Regions from separate parts of the Cronobacter turicensis genome, predicted to be linked through region 1. Evidence: predicted binding sites of a transcription regulator. Region 1 holds the regulator's gene; the other holds the start of a gene.

Region 1 (5,728 bases):
AAGCTTGAAAAAGCGGGCGTGCAGTTCCGTTTACCGGTGCCCGGCGCGCGCGTTAAAGAGGGCGTGTTGCGGATGAACATCAGCCTGCCTGGCGTCGCAATGGAGTATTCCACCGACGGCGGCGCGCGCTGGCAGCGTTATGACGCCGCGAAGCCGCCACGCGTCGCAGGCGCGGTGCAGGTGCGAAGCGTCAGCAGCGACGGCAAACGTTACAGCCGTGTGGAGAATGTACAGCTGTAACCCGGCGTAATAAAAAGCCAGCCTCCGGGCTGGCTTTGTTGTGTGGGGCGCCGTGCGTGTTACAGCGTGTCCGGCAGATGATGAACCGCGACCAGCTTGCCTTTACTGATTTCAATATTTTTCGCGCTGCGTAATTGAGAAAGGGTTTTCATCACCATACTGCGGGAAAGATTAGTTTTTTTAACAATATAATCCGCCACGTTAATGCGGTTACGCATGAACTCATCCATCGCCGCCAGGCAATCGATATTCGCTTTAATCATACTGAAGCTGTTTCTACCGATCATGATTTCTTCGCGATAGCAAAGTATATTAATAATCCATGAGGACAAAATAAGCAGATGTAACTGGCAGTGATTTTTTTCAATTTCCTGCATGAAATAATCAAAAGGAATTAACTGATAATGACATTCAGAATCAGCCTGTAATTTTGCGAATTGGGATTTACCTAAATTCCTGGCGAGACCAAGAACGGAAGGCGCGCTGCTTTTTTCCAGCAGCAGCCGGTCGCTCTGGCGCATCAGAGAGAACTGACCACCGCGAATGATGCAGATCTCCCCGTCCCGCAGGGGAATGAGCGTATTTTTTTCTGCGCGAGACCAGTTACCGTAGCTATTGAAAATATCCGCGATACGGTAAATCTCAGCAAGCGGTTTAGGGGGTAAGACCATATTGGTTACCTTATATAAAATAGAATTAAATCGTTGCTGTATCTTAATGGATGCTTTTTTATTGCTGCAATAAGGGGCAGGGGAGATAAAAGGAAGAACAGGGGTAATCTTACGTCTAAACGATTGACCGGTAAAGATATTTATATTTTCTGAATTTCCATTTAATAAAATATAAGTAGCTTAATTAAGCATTGTGCGCTGTATTAAAACACCATAAATTTTATTTTTATCTAAAAAAATACATTTGTATTTTCAGGGGAAGGTTTTCAGAGAATAAAAAAGCCGACAGATGTCGGCCTGGGTTATGCAGCGTGGCGAACGTTATTTGCCGCCAGCCTCGTGCGCGTGTTCATTTTCGCGGCAGTCGCCATCCGCACAGTGCCCGTACAGATAGAGGCTGTGGTTGGTCAGGCGGATGCCATGACGCGTTGCGATTTCACGCTGACGAGCTTCAATGGAGTCATCGCTGAACTCGATCACTTTGCCGCAATCGAGGCAAATCAGATGATCGTGATGATGCTGTTGCGTCAGCTCGAAAACGGATTTTCCGCCTTCGAAATTGTGACGGGTGACGATGCCGGCATCGTCGAACTGGTTAAGTACGCGATAGACCGTGGCAAGGCCAATCTCTTCACCCATGTCAATCAGACGCTTATAGAGGTCTTCCGCACTGACATGATGATTGACCGGTTCCTGCAGCACTTCGAGGATTTTTAATCGAGGAAGCGTGACTTTCAGGCCGGCCTTCTTTAATGCGGTATTGTTGTCAGTCATGCGGAATCTGTCCTGTTGCTTAACGACTCGCTCCGGAAGGAAGCGATACATCGGATACGCCGAAGATGAATGCGTCTCATTATAGAACTGACATGCCTAAATGAAAACCGCAAGCGTCCGGCAAAAAAGAGCTTAAAAATCGTGGACCAGCCAGCGTTTTTCACGTGGAGGGCCTGATAATTAAGGAAGCCATTGTACAGCTTAGCGAGGGAAAGTTAAAAATTTGTAGCAATTATTTTCATTGCTTTTATCTATCAAACGGCGCGGACATCCGCCCGCGCCATGTATCTCAGGCGTTGATGATTTCCTGCAGATGCAGTTCTTCAGAAACCTGTTTGACCCATTTTTCAACGCGTTCTGCGGTCAGCTCAGGCTGGCGGTCTTCGTCAATCGCCAGACCGACGAAGTGATCGTCGTCCGCCAGACCTTTGGAGGCTTCAAAGTGATAGCCTTCGGTCGGCCAGTGACCAACGATGGTCGCGCCGCGCGGCTCGATAATGTCGCGAATGGTGCCCAGCGCGTCGCAGAAGTATTCAGCGTAATCTTCCTGGTCGCCGCAGCCGAAGAGCGCGACAAGCTTGCCGTTGAAATCTATTTCTTCCAGCGTCGGGAAAAAATCGTCCCAGTCGCACTGCGCTTCGCCGTAATACCAGGTCGGAATGCCAAGCAGAAGAATATCGAATGCTTCCAGATCTTCTTTGCTGCTTTTAGCAATGTCATGCACTTCAGCAACGTCTTTCCCGAGCTGTTTCTGGATAATTTTTGCGATATTTTCGGTATTGCCGGTGTCGCTGCCGAAAAAGATGCCTACGATTGCCATAAGAAGAATAACCTCTTGAATCTAAATGTGATGGTGCTGGCATAACGCCCACAGATAGGGCAATCATAGCAGAACAAAAGAGGGTGCGGAAACGGTATCAGGCGCCGGGTGCACTCTCTGCTACATTGCCCCGTCCTTTTGGGTAAAAATCAGACCAGACCTTACTCCTGCAAGGCTTTCAGCTGAGCGAGCAGCATCGCTTCTATCAGCTCGCTACGGCTGATATTGCGCGCCTGCGCGAGATGGTTCAGCGCGTCTACCGCGTCGGCGTTCAGCTTCAGCTCGACGCGCTTAAGCCCGCGAACTTTGTCACGCTTAAGCTGGTTGCGCTTATTGATGCGCAGCTGTTCGTCGCGCGACAGCGGGTTGGTTTTCGGTCTGCCCGGACGGCGTTCATCCGCGAAGAGATCGAGCGTTGTGCGGTCCGTTTGTTCTTTTGCCATGGTATGAGTATAGACAGGGGAAACAGGCTGCCGTGGCGGAGCCCGGCGGTATTTCAGCGCGCCATCATACATGAGGCAGCGAAGCGCGCCAACGCATCCGGCGCAGGACGGCGCCGGTCGGTCTGTTTTTAATCAGTTTCCAGAAAACGACGGATTGCGCGAAGCACCGCCTGCGGTTTTTCGGCATGCACCCAGTGGCCTGCGCCCGCAATCACATGCGCGCGGGCCTGCGGGAACTGCGCGAGCAACGCTTCGCGGTGCGCTTCTTCCACGTAAGGCGACGCGCCGCCGCGGATAAACAGCGCCGGGCCGTGCCAGGCAGGCACCGTCTCCCAGCCGACGATACGCGCATACTGACGCCACAGCACCGGCACGTTAAAGCGCCATTCGCCCTCGACAAACGATTTCAGCAGAAACTGCACCACGCCTTCTTCGCTAATGTGCTGGCGCATAACTTCCGCCGCCTGCTGGCGCGACGTGGCGCCCGCGTCGCTCACCGCGTTCACCGCGTTAAAAATCTCATCGTGACGGCGCACCTGATAATCCACCGGCGCGATATCAATCGCCACCAGCTTTTCTATGCGATCCGGCGCAAGCGCGGTCACCGCCATCGCCGCTTTGCCGCCCATCGAATGGCCGATAAGAATCACCTTTTCCAGCCCCAGCGCGTCGAGAGTTTCGAGAATATCCTGCGCCATCGCCGGGTAATCCATCGTCTCGCTGCGCCCGGAAAGCCCGTGGTTGCGCAAATCTACCTGTACAACGTCATGATCTTCCACCAGCTCGCGCGCCAGCACGCCCAGGTTATCCAGGCTGCCAAACAGCCCGTGAATGAACACAATCGGTGTATTTTGAGTCGGTTGTTGCGCAGATTGCGTGCGGGTATTTAATTTCATGGCAAAGTTCTTTTTTGGCGACTGACAGGTTAGGTTATCATGTTGACCATTCTGCCGCCCGGCTGCAAGGTTCCAGTTAATTCCGACTTTTGCGGCCTTCCTGGTTTGACGCTATCCGCTGTTGGGTTTTAACTCTATAATCCCAACGACTTGTATTCAGAAAAGATATCGCACTGGATTAAGATGAAAACGATTGAAGTTGATGACGAGCTGTATCGCTACATTGCCAGCCACACCCTGCATATTGGCGAAAGCGCGTCCGACATTTTACGGCGCATGTTGAAATTTTCCGCCTCCTCGCAGTTAGCCGCTACTCCAGCCAAAGCAGAGACTTCCGCCATCGTCGCGCCCGCCGCTGAGCCTGAAAAACCGGTAAACCCGGCCCGCGATCGCGTGCGCGCCATGCGTGAGTTACTGCTGTCGGATGAATACGCCGAACAAAAACGCGCGGTCAATCGTTTTATGCTGGTGCTGTCTACACTCTATTCACTGGATGCAAACGCGTTTGCCGAAGCGACCGAGTCATTACATGGCCGTACCCGCGTCTATTTCGCCGGTGATGAGCAAACGCTGCTGCAAAGTGGCAACCAGACGAAGCCCCGCCACGTGCCGGGCACCCCGTACTGGGTGATCACGAATACGAATACAGGCCGCAAATGCAGCATGATCGAACACATCATGCAGACCATGCAGTTCCCGGCGGAATTGATTGAGAAGGTTTGCGGCACCATTTAACTCTTGCGTCAGAAGGACCAGGCCATGGCAGTCGATAACCGTGCGGGACAGCCTGCACAACAGAGTGATTTAATCAACGTCGCCCAGCTGACCGCGCAGTACTACGTGCTGAAGCCGGAAGCGGGTAATGCGGAACACGCGGTGAAGTTCGGTACCTCGGGCCACCGCGGCAGCGCCGCGCGCCATAGCTTTAACGAGCCGCACATTCTGGCTATCGCGCAGGCGATCGCCGAAGACCGTGCGAAAAACGGCATCACCGGGCCGTGCTATGTCGGCAAAGATACGCACGCGCTCTCTGAGCCCGCGTTTATCTCCGTGCTGGAAGTGCTGGCCGCCAACGGCGTCGATATCATCGTGCAGGAGAATAACGGTTATACGCCGACGCCTGCGGTCTCTAATGCGATCCTTGAGCACAACAAACGCGGCGGCGCGCAGGCGGACGGCATTGTCATCACGCCATCGCACAACCCGCCGGACGACGGTGGCATCAAATACAACCCGCCTAACGGCGGCCCGGCGGACACCAACGTCACCAAAGTGGTCGAAAACCGCGCCAACGCGCTGCTGGCGGACGGCCTGAAAGGGGTAAAACGCCTCTCTCTGGACGACGCCTGGGCCAGCGGCCGCATTCAGGAAAAAGACCTGGTGCAGCCGTTTATCGAAGGGCTGGCGGACATCGTCGACATGGCTGCTATCCAGAAAGCGGGCCTGAAGCTCGGCGTTGACCCGCTCGGCGGCTCCGGTATCGAATACTGGAAGCGCATCGCGGAGCACTACAAGCTTGATCTCACCCTCGTCAACGATCAGGTGGATCAGACCTTCCGCTTTATGCATCTCGATAAAGACGGCGCGATCCGCATGGACTGCTCCTCGGAATCGGCGATGGCCGGTCTGCTGGCGCTGCGCGATAAGTTCGATCTGGCGTTCGCCAACGACCCGGACTACGACCGCCACGGTATCGTCACGCCTGCGGGCCTGATGAACCCGAACCACTATCTGGCGGTGGCGATCAACTACCTGTTCCAGCATCGTCCGCAATGGGGCCAGGACGTGGCCGTCGGCAAAACGCTGGTTTCCTCCGCGATGATTGACCGCGTGGTGGATGCGCTGGGCCGTAAGCTGGTGGAAGTGCCGGTCGGCTTTAAATGG
Region 2 (5,728 bases), 2.0 Mb from region 1:
CGCGACGCGAAACGACCGCGCCTTTGTTTGATTCCGAGCCGGTCGCAGGCAGCGTCAGGACGGAACCCATCGGGATGGCGCTGGCGATTTCACTGCCGCGGGTTTCGAGGATATGCCACGGATCGCGCGATGACGGATAGTGCGCGGCGGCCGCGATAAATTTGGTGCCGTCGAGCACCGAACCGCCGCCGACGGCCAGTAAAAACGTCACTTTTTCTTTACGCACCAGGTCAACGGCGTTCATTAGCGTCTCGTAAGACGGGTTAGGCTCAATGCCGCCAAACTCCAGCACGTCGAGGCCGTTCAGCGCGCTATGCACTTGATCCAGCACGCCGGTTTTTTTGACGCTGCCGCCGCCGTAAGTCACCAGTACGCGGCTGTCGGCCGGAATGAGCGCGCGCAGCTCGCTGATGGCGCCTTTGCCAAAGGCGATATGGGTCGGGTTATGGAGGTTAAAGTTGTTCATCGAATACTCCTCAGGGAAGAAACGTCACGCAACGGCGTGGAAGGTTGAAGACTATTCTCGGCGCGGGAGCGCGCAGCCTCAATGCTCATTCCTGCCTTTCTCTTGCCCATTTCTCTTTGACTCTGGAGAAAACCATTTTTTTTGCGCACACTGAACGCCGGATTAAAGGGCGAACGGGAGCCGCTGTTCATGAACCGCGATGCAGTGTGTCGGAATATCACCGATGAGATTAAACGACTAAAAGAGAAAGAAAAAACGCTGAGTTTTTTGCCGCCGGAGGTGCGCCTGCTGTACGGTACGACGCCCGGCGCGCGCACGCCGGTGATTTATCAGCCTGGCATCATATTTCTCTTTTCCGGCTATAAAACGGGTTATCTCAACGATAAGGTTTTCCGTTACGATCCGCGTGAATATTTACTGCTGACAGTGCCGCTGCCGTTTGAGTGCGAGACCTTCGCCACGCCTCAGGAGCCGCTCGCGGGCATCCGCATTAATATCGATCTGCTCCAGCTTCAGGCGCTGGTGATGGAGATTGGCGAGGATGACCACTTTCGGCCCGCGCCCTGTTCCTGCGGGATTAATTCCGGCGTGCTGACCGATGAGATTCTCTGCGCCGTCGAGCGGTTGCTGGAGGTGCTGGAAACGCCGCTGGATGCGCGCATTCTGGGTAAACAACTGGTGCGCGAAATCCTCTATCACGTATTGAAAGGGCCGGGCGGCGGGGCGCTGATGGCGCTGGTAAGCCGCCAGACGCATTTCAGCCTGATAAGCCGCGCGCTAAAACGCATTGAAACGCGCTACGCCGAAAGCCTGACGGTGGAGCAACTGGCGGCGGAAGCCAACATGAGCGTGTCGGCGTTTCACCATAATTTCAAAGCGGTAACCAGCACCTCGCCGCTGCAATACCTGAAAACCTGGCGGTTGCAGAAAGCACGGCTGCTGATAGCGCATAACGGCATGAAGGCCAGCGCGGCGGCGATGCAGGTGGGGTATGAGAGCGCGTCGCAGTTCAGTCGTGAATTTAAACGCTATTTTGGGGTGACGCCGGGAGAGGATGCCGCGCGCCTGCGCGCGCTGTCGTGAGCGGAGCCTGCGCTCCGCCGGGAAAGTCTTAGTGCGCTTTTTTCTTTAATACCACCAGCAGCGCGCCGAGCAGGCCAATCACCAGCAGCGCGATGGGCAGGATCATCAGGAACGTCATCACCTGATCTTCATGGCGTTTCACGAGCGGGATCATGCTGAGCGCATAGCCAAAGCCGGTGACCACGCCGACCCAAATCACGGCGCTCAGCCAGTTGAAGATCTGGAAGCGGCGGTTAGAAAGCCCGGAGATGCCCGCCATGGTGGGCAGCAGCGTGCGCACAAACGCCAGGAAACGGCCGCTCAGCAGCGCCAGCAGGCCGTGACGATCGAACATGCAGGTGGCGCGGTGATGATATTTCGCCGGTAATTGCGCAAGCCAGCCGCGCACGATGCGGGTATTGCCGAGCCATCTCCCTTGTACGTAGCTCAGCCAGCAGCCGAGGCTCGCCGCAGAGGTGAGGATCACAAGCGTCGGTACAAAATCCATGACGCCCTGGGCTATCATCGCGCCCGCCAATAACAACAGGCTGTCGCCCGGCAGAAACGACGCCGGCAGCAGACCGTTTTCTAAAAACAGCGTGGCAAACATCACGCACCAGACAACGCCAACGACATGCGGGTCCGCCAGCGCGGCAAAATCGTGATGCCAGAGCGCAGCGATAATATCCTGGATAACAGCCATGGGAGATCCTGTGGAACAGCGGAATTGCCCCTATTGTACCCTTAAATGTATCGCCGCATCTGCACTACAGCTTCAACAAACCCTCTCTTTTCCTGGGATAAGTCGTTTTTTTTTCACTTCAGGCGATGCGACGGAAGGCTTCGTCCAGATCGGCGATTAAATCTTCCACGTTTTCGAGCCCAATGTGCAGGCGCACCAGCGTGCCGCTAAAGTCGACGCCGCCCGCCGGACGGATCGCCGCGAGCTCCTCCGGTTGGTTGGCGAGGATCAGCGATTCATAGCCGCCCCAGGAATAGGCCATGCTGAAGTGCCTGAAATTATCGAGATAACGCGCCAGTTCCGCGTCGCTCAGTCGTTTATCGAGAATAAAAGAGAAGAGGCCGCTGGCGCCGCTGAAATCGCGCTTCCAGAATTCATGGCCTTTACTGCCCGGCAGCGCCGGATGATTCACGCGCGCCACCTGCGGATGCGCCGCCAGCCACTGCGCCACGCGCAGACCGCTTTCATGATGCTGGCGCAGGCGCACCGCCAGCGTGCGCAGGCCGCGGCTGGTGACATACGCCGTATCGGCGTCCGCCATCTGGCCCATTAAATAAGCGTTCTCGCGAAGCGTCTCCCAGCAGCGGGCGTTAGCTACGGCGGTGCCTATCATTGCATCGGAGTGCCCCACCAGATATTTGGTGCCTGCCTGTATCGAGATATCGACGCCGAAATCGAGCGCCTTAAAGAGAATGCCCGCCGCCCAGGTGTTGTCCATCATAATAATGGCGTCCGGCGCGACGCGACGCACCGCCGCGACAATCGCGGGCACGTCATGCACTTCCATCGTGACAGAACCAGGCGATTCCAGAAACACCACTTTGGTGTTGGGCTGAAGGTGCTGCGCGATGCCCTCGCCCGCCAGCGGATCGAACCATGTGGTCGTGACGCCGAATTTCGTCAGAATTTTGGTGCAGAAATCCTGGGTCGGCTCATACGCGCTGTTGGTCACCAGCACGTGATCGCCTTGTTCGACAAACGCCAGAATCGTATTGGCGACCGCCGCCGCGCCGCAGGGAAACAGCGCGCAGCCTGCGCCGCCTTCCAGCTCGCACATCGCCTCCTGAAGCGAAAAGTGGGTCAGCGTGCCGCGCCTGCCGTAAAACAGTTCGCCCTGCGCGCGCCCGGCTGTGGCCTGCTTCTTCGCGTCGACGCTGTCAAACACCAGCGATGACGCACGCTGAATCACGCTGTTCACCGAGCCTTGCGTGTAACGTTTTGCGCGTCCGGCCTGGATCAGCGCCGTCTCAATGTGTTTGTCGGTCATGGATTTCCCCTGTCTGAACGTCTGGATGTCTAAACCTACGTTACCACGGAAAATCGCCGCCGCCTCGCGCTGATTTCGTTATGATGCAAAAGATGAAAAAACATCATCTGAACGCCTTTCCTGTCTGAGCGCAAAGAAAAAAAAGCGGCGCTGGCGCACCATGCAAATACTAATGAGAACTACTATCAATTCGATGTCATTTTGATATCATTGTGAGCAGTTTTGTGACTTTCGTCCTGGAGATGCACAGTGGGAAATAATTTGATGCAGACGGATCTTTCCGTCTGGGGCATGTATCAACATGCCGACATCGTAGTGAAAATCGTCATGATTGGCCTGATTCTGGCCTCCGTCGTAACCTGGGCGATTTTCTTTAGCAAAAGCGTTGAGCTGTCAGGCCACAAACGCCGCCTTAAGCGCGAACAGCAGGAGCTGGCTGGCGCCCGCACGCTGGACGACGCGCGTGAAATGGCCGAACGTTTCGGCCCGAAAAGCCTGAGCGCGCGTCTTATTGAAGAAGCGCAGAATGAGCGTGAACTGTCGGCGGGTTGCGAAGATAACGAAGGCATTAAAGAGCGCACCGGTTTTCGTCTTGAGCGTCGCGTCGCCGCGGCGGGGCGTCACATGGGGCGCGGCAACGGTTATCTCGCGACCATCGGCGCGATTTCGCCGTTCGTCGGACTGTTCGGCACCGTGTGGGGCATCATGAACAGCTTTATCGGCATCGCCCAGTCGCAGACCACCAACCTCGCGGTCGTGGCGCCGGGTATCGCCGAAGCGCTGCTCGCGACGGCCATCGGTCTTATCGCCGCTATCCCGGCGGTGGTTATCTATAACATCTTCGCGCGCACGATCGGCGGCTATAAAGCGACGCTCGGCGACGTGGCCGCCCAGGTGCTGCTGCTGCAAAGCCGCGATCTGGATCTTGAGGCGAGCGCGCACGCGCAGCCGGTGCGTACTGCTCAAAAACTGCGTTTAGGTTAATCCTATGGCGATGCGTTTTAACGAAAATCTCGATGATAACGGCGAAATGCACGAAATTAACGTCACGCCGTTTATCGACGTGATGCTGGTGCTGCTGATTATCTTTATGGTGGCCGCGCCGCTCGCGACGGTTGATGTGAAGGTGAACCTGCCGGCGGCGTCCAGCGAGCCGCAGCCGCGTCCGGAAAAACCGGTTTATCTGTCGGTGAAGGCGGATAAAACGATGTTTATCGGCAACGATCCGGTGACGCGGGATTCCATGATTAGCGCGCTCGACGCCCAGACCGGCGGCAAGAAAGACACCACGATTTTCTTCCGCGCGGATAAAACCGTTGACTACGAAACCATGATGAACGTGATGGATACGCTGCATCAGGCGGGCTATCTGAAAATCGGGCTGGTCGGCCAGGAAGTGACGAAGGCGAAGTAACGCTTAAGCCTTCAGGCAAAGAAAAAGCGCGGCCTGTGCCGCGCTTTTTTATTGTCCCGAATGGGGGTTAGCTCAGATGTTCGCCGCCGGTCACGCCGTGAACCTCAGCGGTAACGTAGCTTGACTCCTGGCTTGCCAGATACACATAAATCGGCGCCAGTTCAGCCGGCTGGCCTGCGCGCTTAAGCGGCGTCTGCTGGCCGAACTGCGGGATTTTCTCCTGCGGCTGGCCGCCGCAAATCTGCAGCGGTGTCCAGATTGGGCCAGGCGCCACGATATTCACGCGAATGCCTTTTTCCGCGACCTGTTTGGCAAGCCCGCGGCTGTAGTTAAGGATAGCGGCCTTGGTGGACGCATAATCCAGCAGGTGCGGGCTTGGCTGATACGCCTGAATAGACGACGTCGTAATAATGCTCGCGCCCGGTTTCAGGTGCGGCAGCGCTTCCTGGGTTATCCAGAACAGGGCGAACACGTTGGTCGCATAGGTTTTCTGGAACTGCTCGCTGGTCAGATTCGCGATATCTTCCACCGCCGTCTGTTTACCGGCCACCAGCGCCAGGATATCCAGCCCGCCCAGTTCTTTAATGGCGCGATGCACCAGATCGCGGGCAAATTTCTCATCGGTCAGATCGCCTGGGATCAGCACCGCTTTGCGGCCTGCCTCTTCAATCAGCGCCTTGACCTCTTCGGCGTCCTGCTGCTCGTCCGGGAGGTAGTTCAGCACCACGTCCGCGCCTTCTCGCGCGTAAGCAATGGCGGCAGCGCGACCGATACCGG

The links. Region 1 encodes Fur, which represses iron uptake genes when iron is present. Its sites were predicted from a motif close to ATAATAATGAGAACNACTATCAA; they were not measured.
Region 2: a site for Fur is predicted at 3,704-3,726, ahead of exbB (tol-pal system-associated acyl-CoA thioesterase). Genes of this name have one in related genera too.

What each region holds. Positions count from the first base shown of each region.
Region 1 covers NZ_CP165997.1:2,990,920-2,996,647, reverse strand. The annotation lists gene AB8W27_RS14285 (beta-N-acetylhexosaminidase) at 1-240, shown strand, start outside; gene AB8W27_RS14280 (helix-turn-helix domain-containing protein) at 300-911, opposite strand; gene fur (ferric iron uptake transcriptional regulator) at 1,233-1,685, opposite strand; gene fldA (flavodoxin FldA) at 1,975-2,505, opposite strand; gene ybfE (LexA regulated protein) at 2,667-2,948, opposite strand; gene ybfF (esterase) at 3,077-3,844, opposite strand; gene seqA (replication initiation negative regulator SeqA) at 4,028-4,579, shown strand; gene pgm (phosphoglucomutase (alpha-D-glucose-1,6-bisphosphate-dependent)) at 4,604-5,728, shown strand, end outside.
Region 2 covers NZ_CP165997.1:616,616-622,343, forward strand. The annotation lists gene yqhD (alcohol dehydrogenase) at 1-466, opposite strand, end outside; gene AB8W27_RS02960 (AraC family transcriptional regulator) at 656-1,549, shown strand; gene yghB (DedA family general envelope maintenance protein YghB) at 1,578-2,231, opposite strand; gene metC (cystathionine beta-lyase) at 2,350-3,537, opposite strand; gene exbB (tol-pal system-associated acyl-CoA thioesterase) at 3,787-4,521, shown strand; gene exbD (TonB system transport protein ExbD) at 4,526-4,951, shown strand; gene AB8W27_RS02985 (SDR family oxidoreductase) at 5,019-5,728, opposite strand, start outside.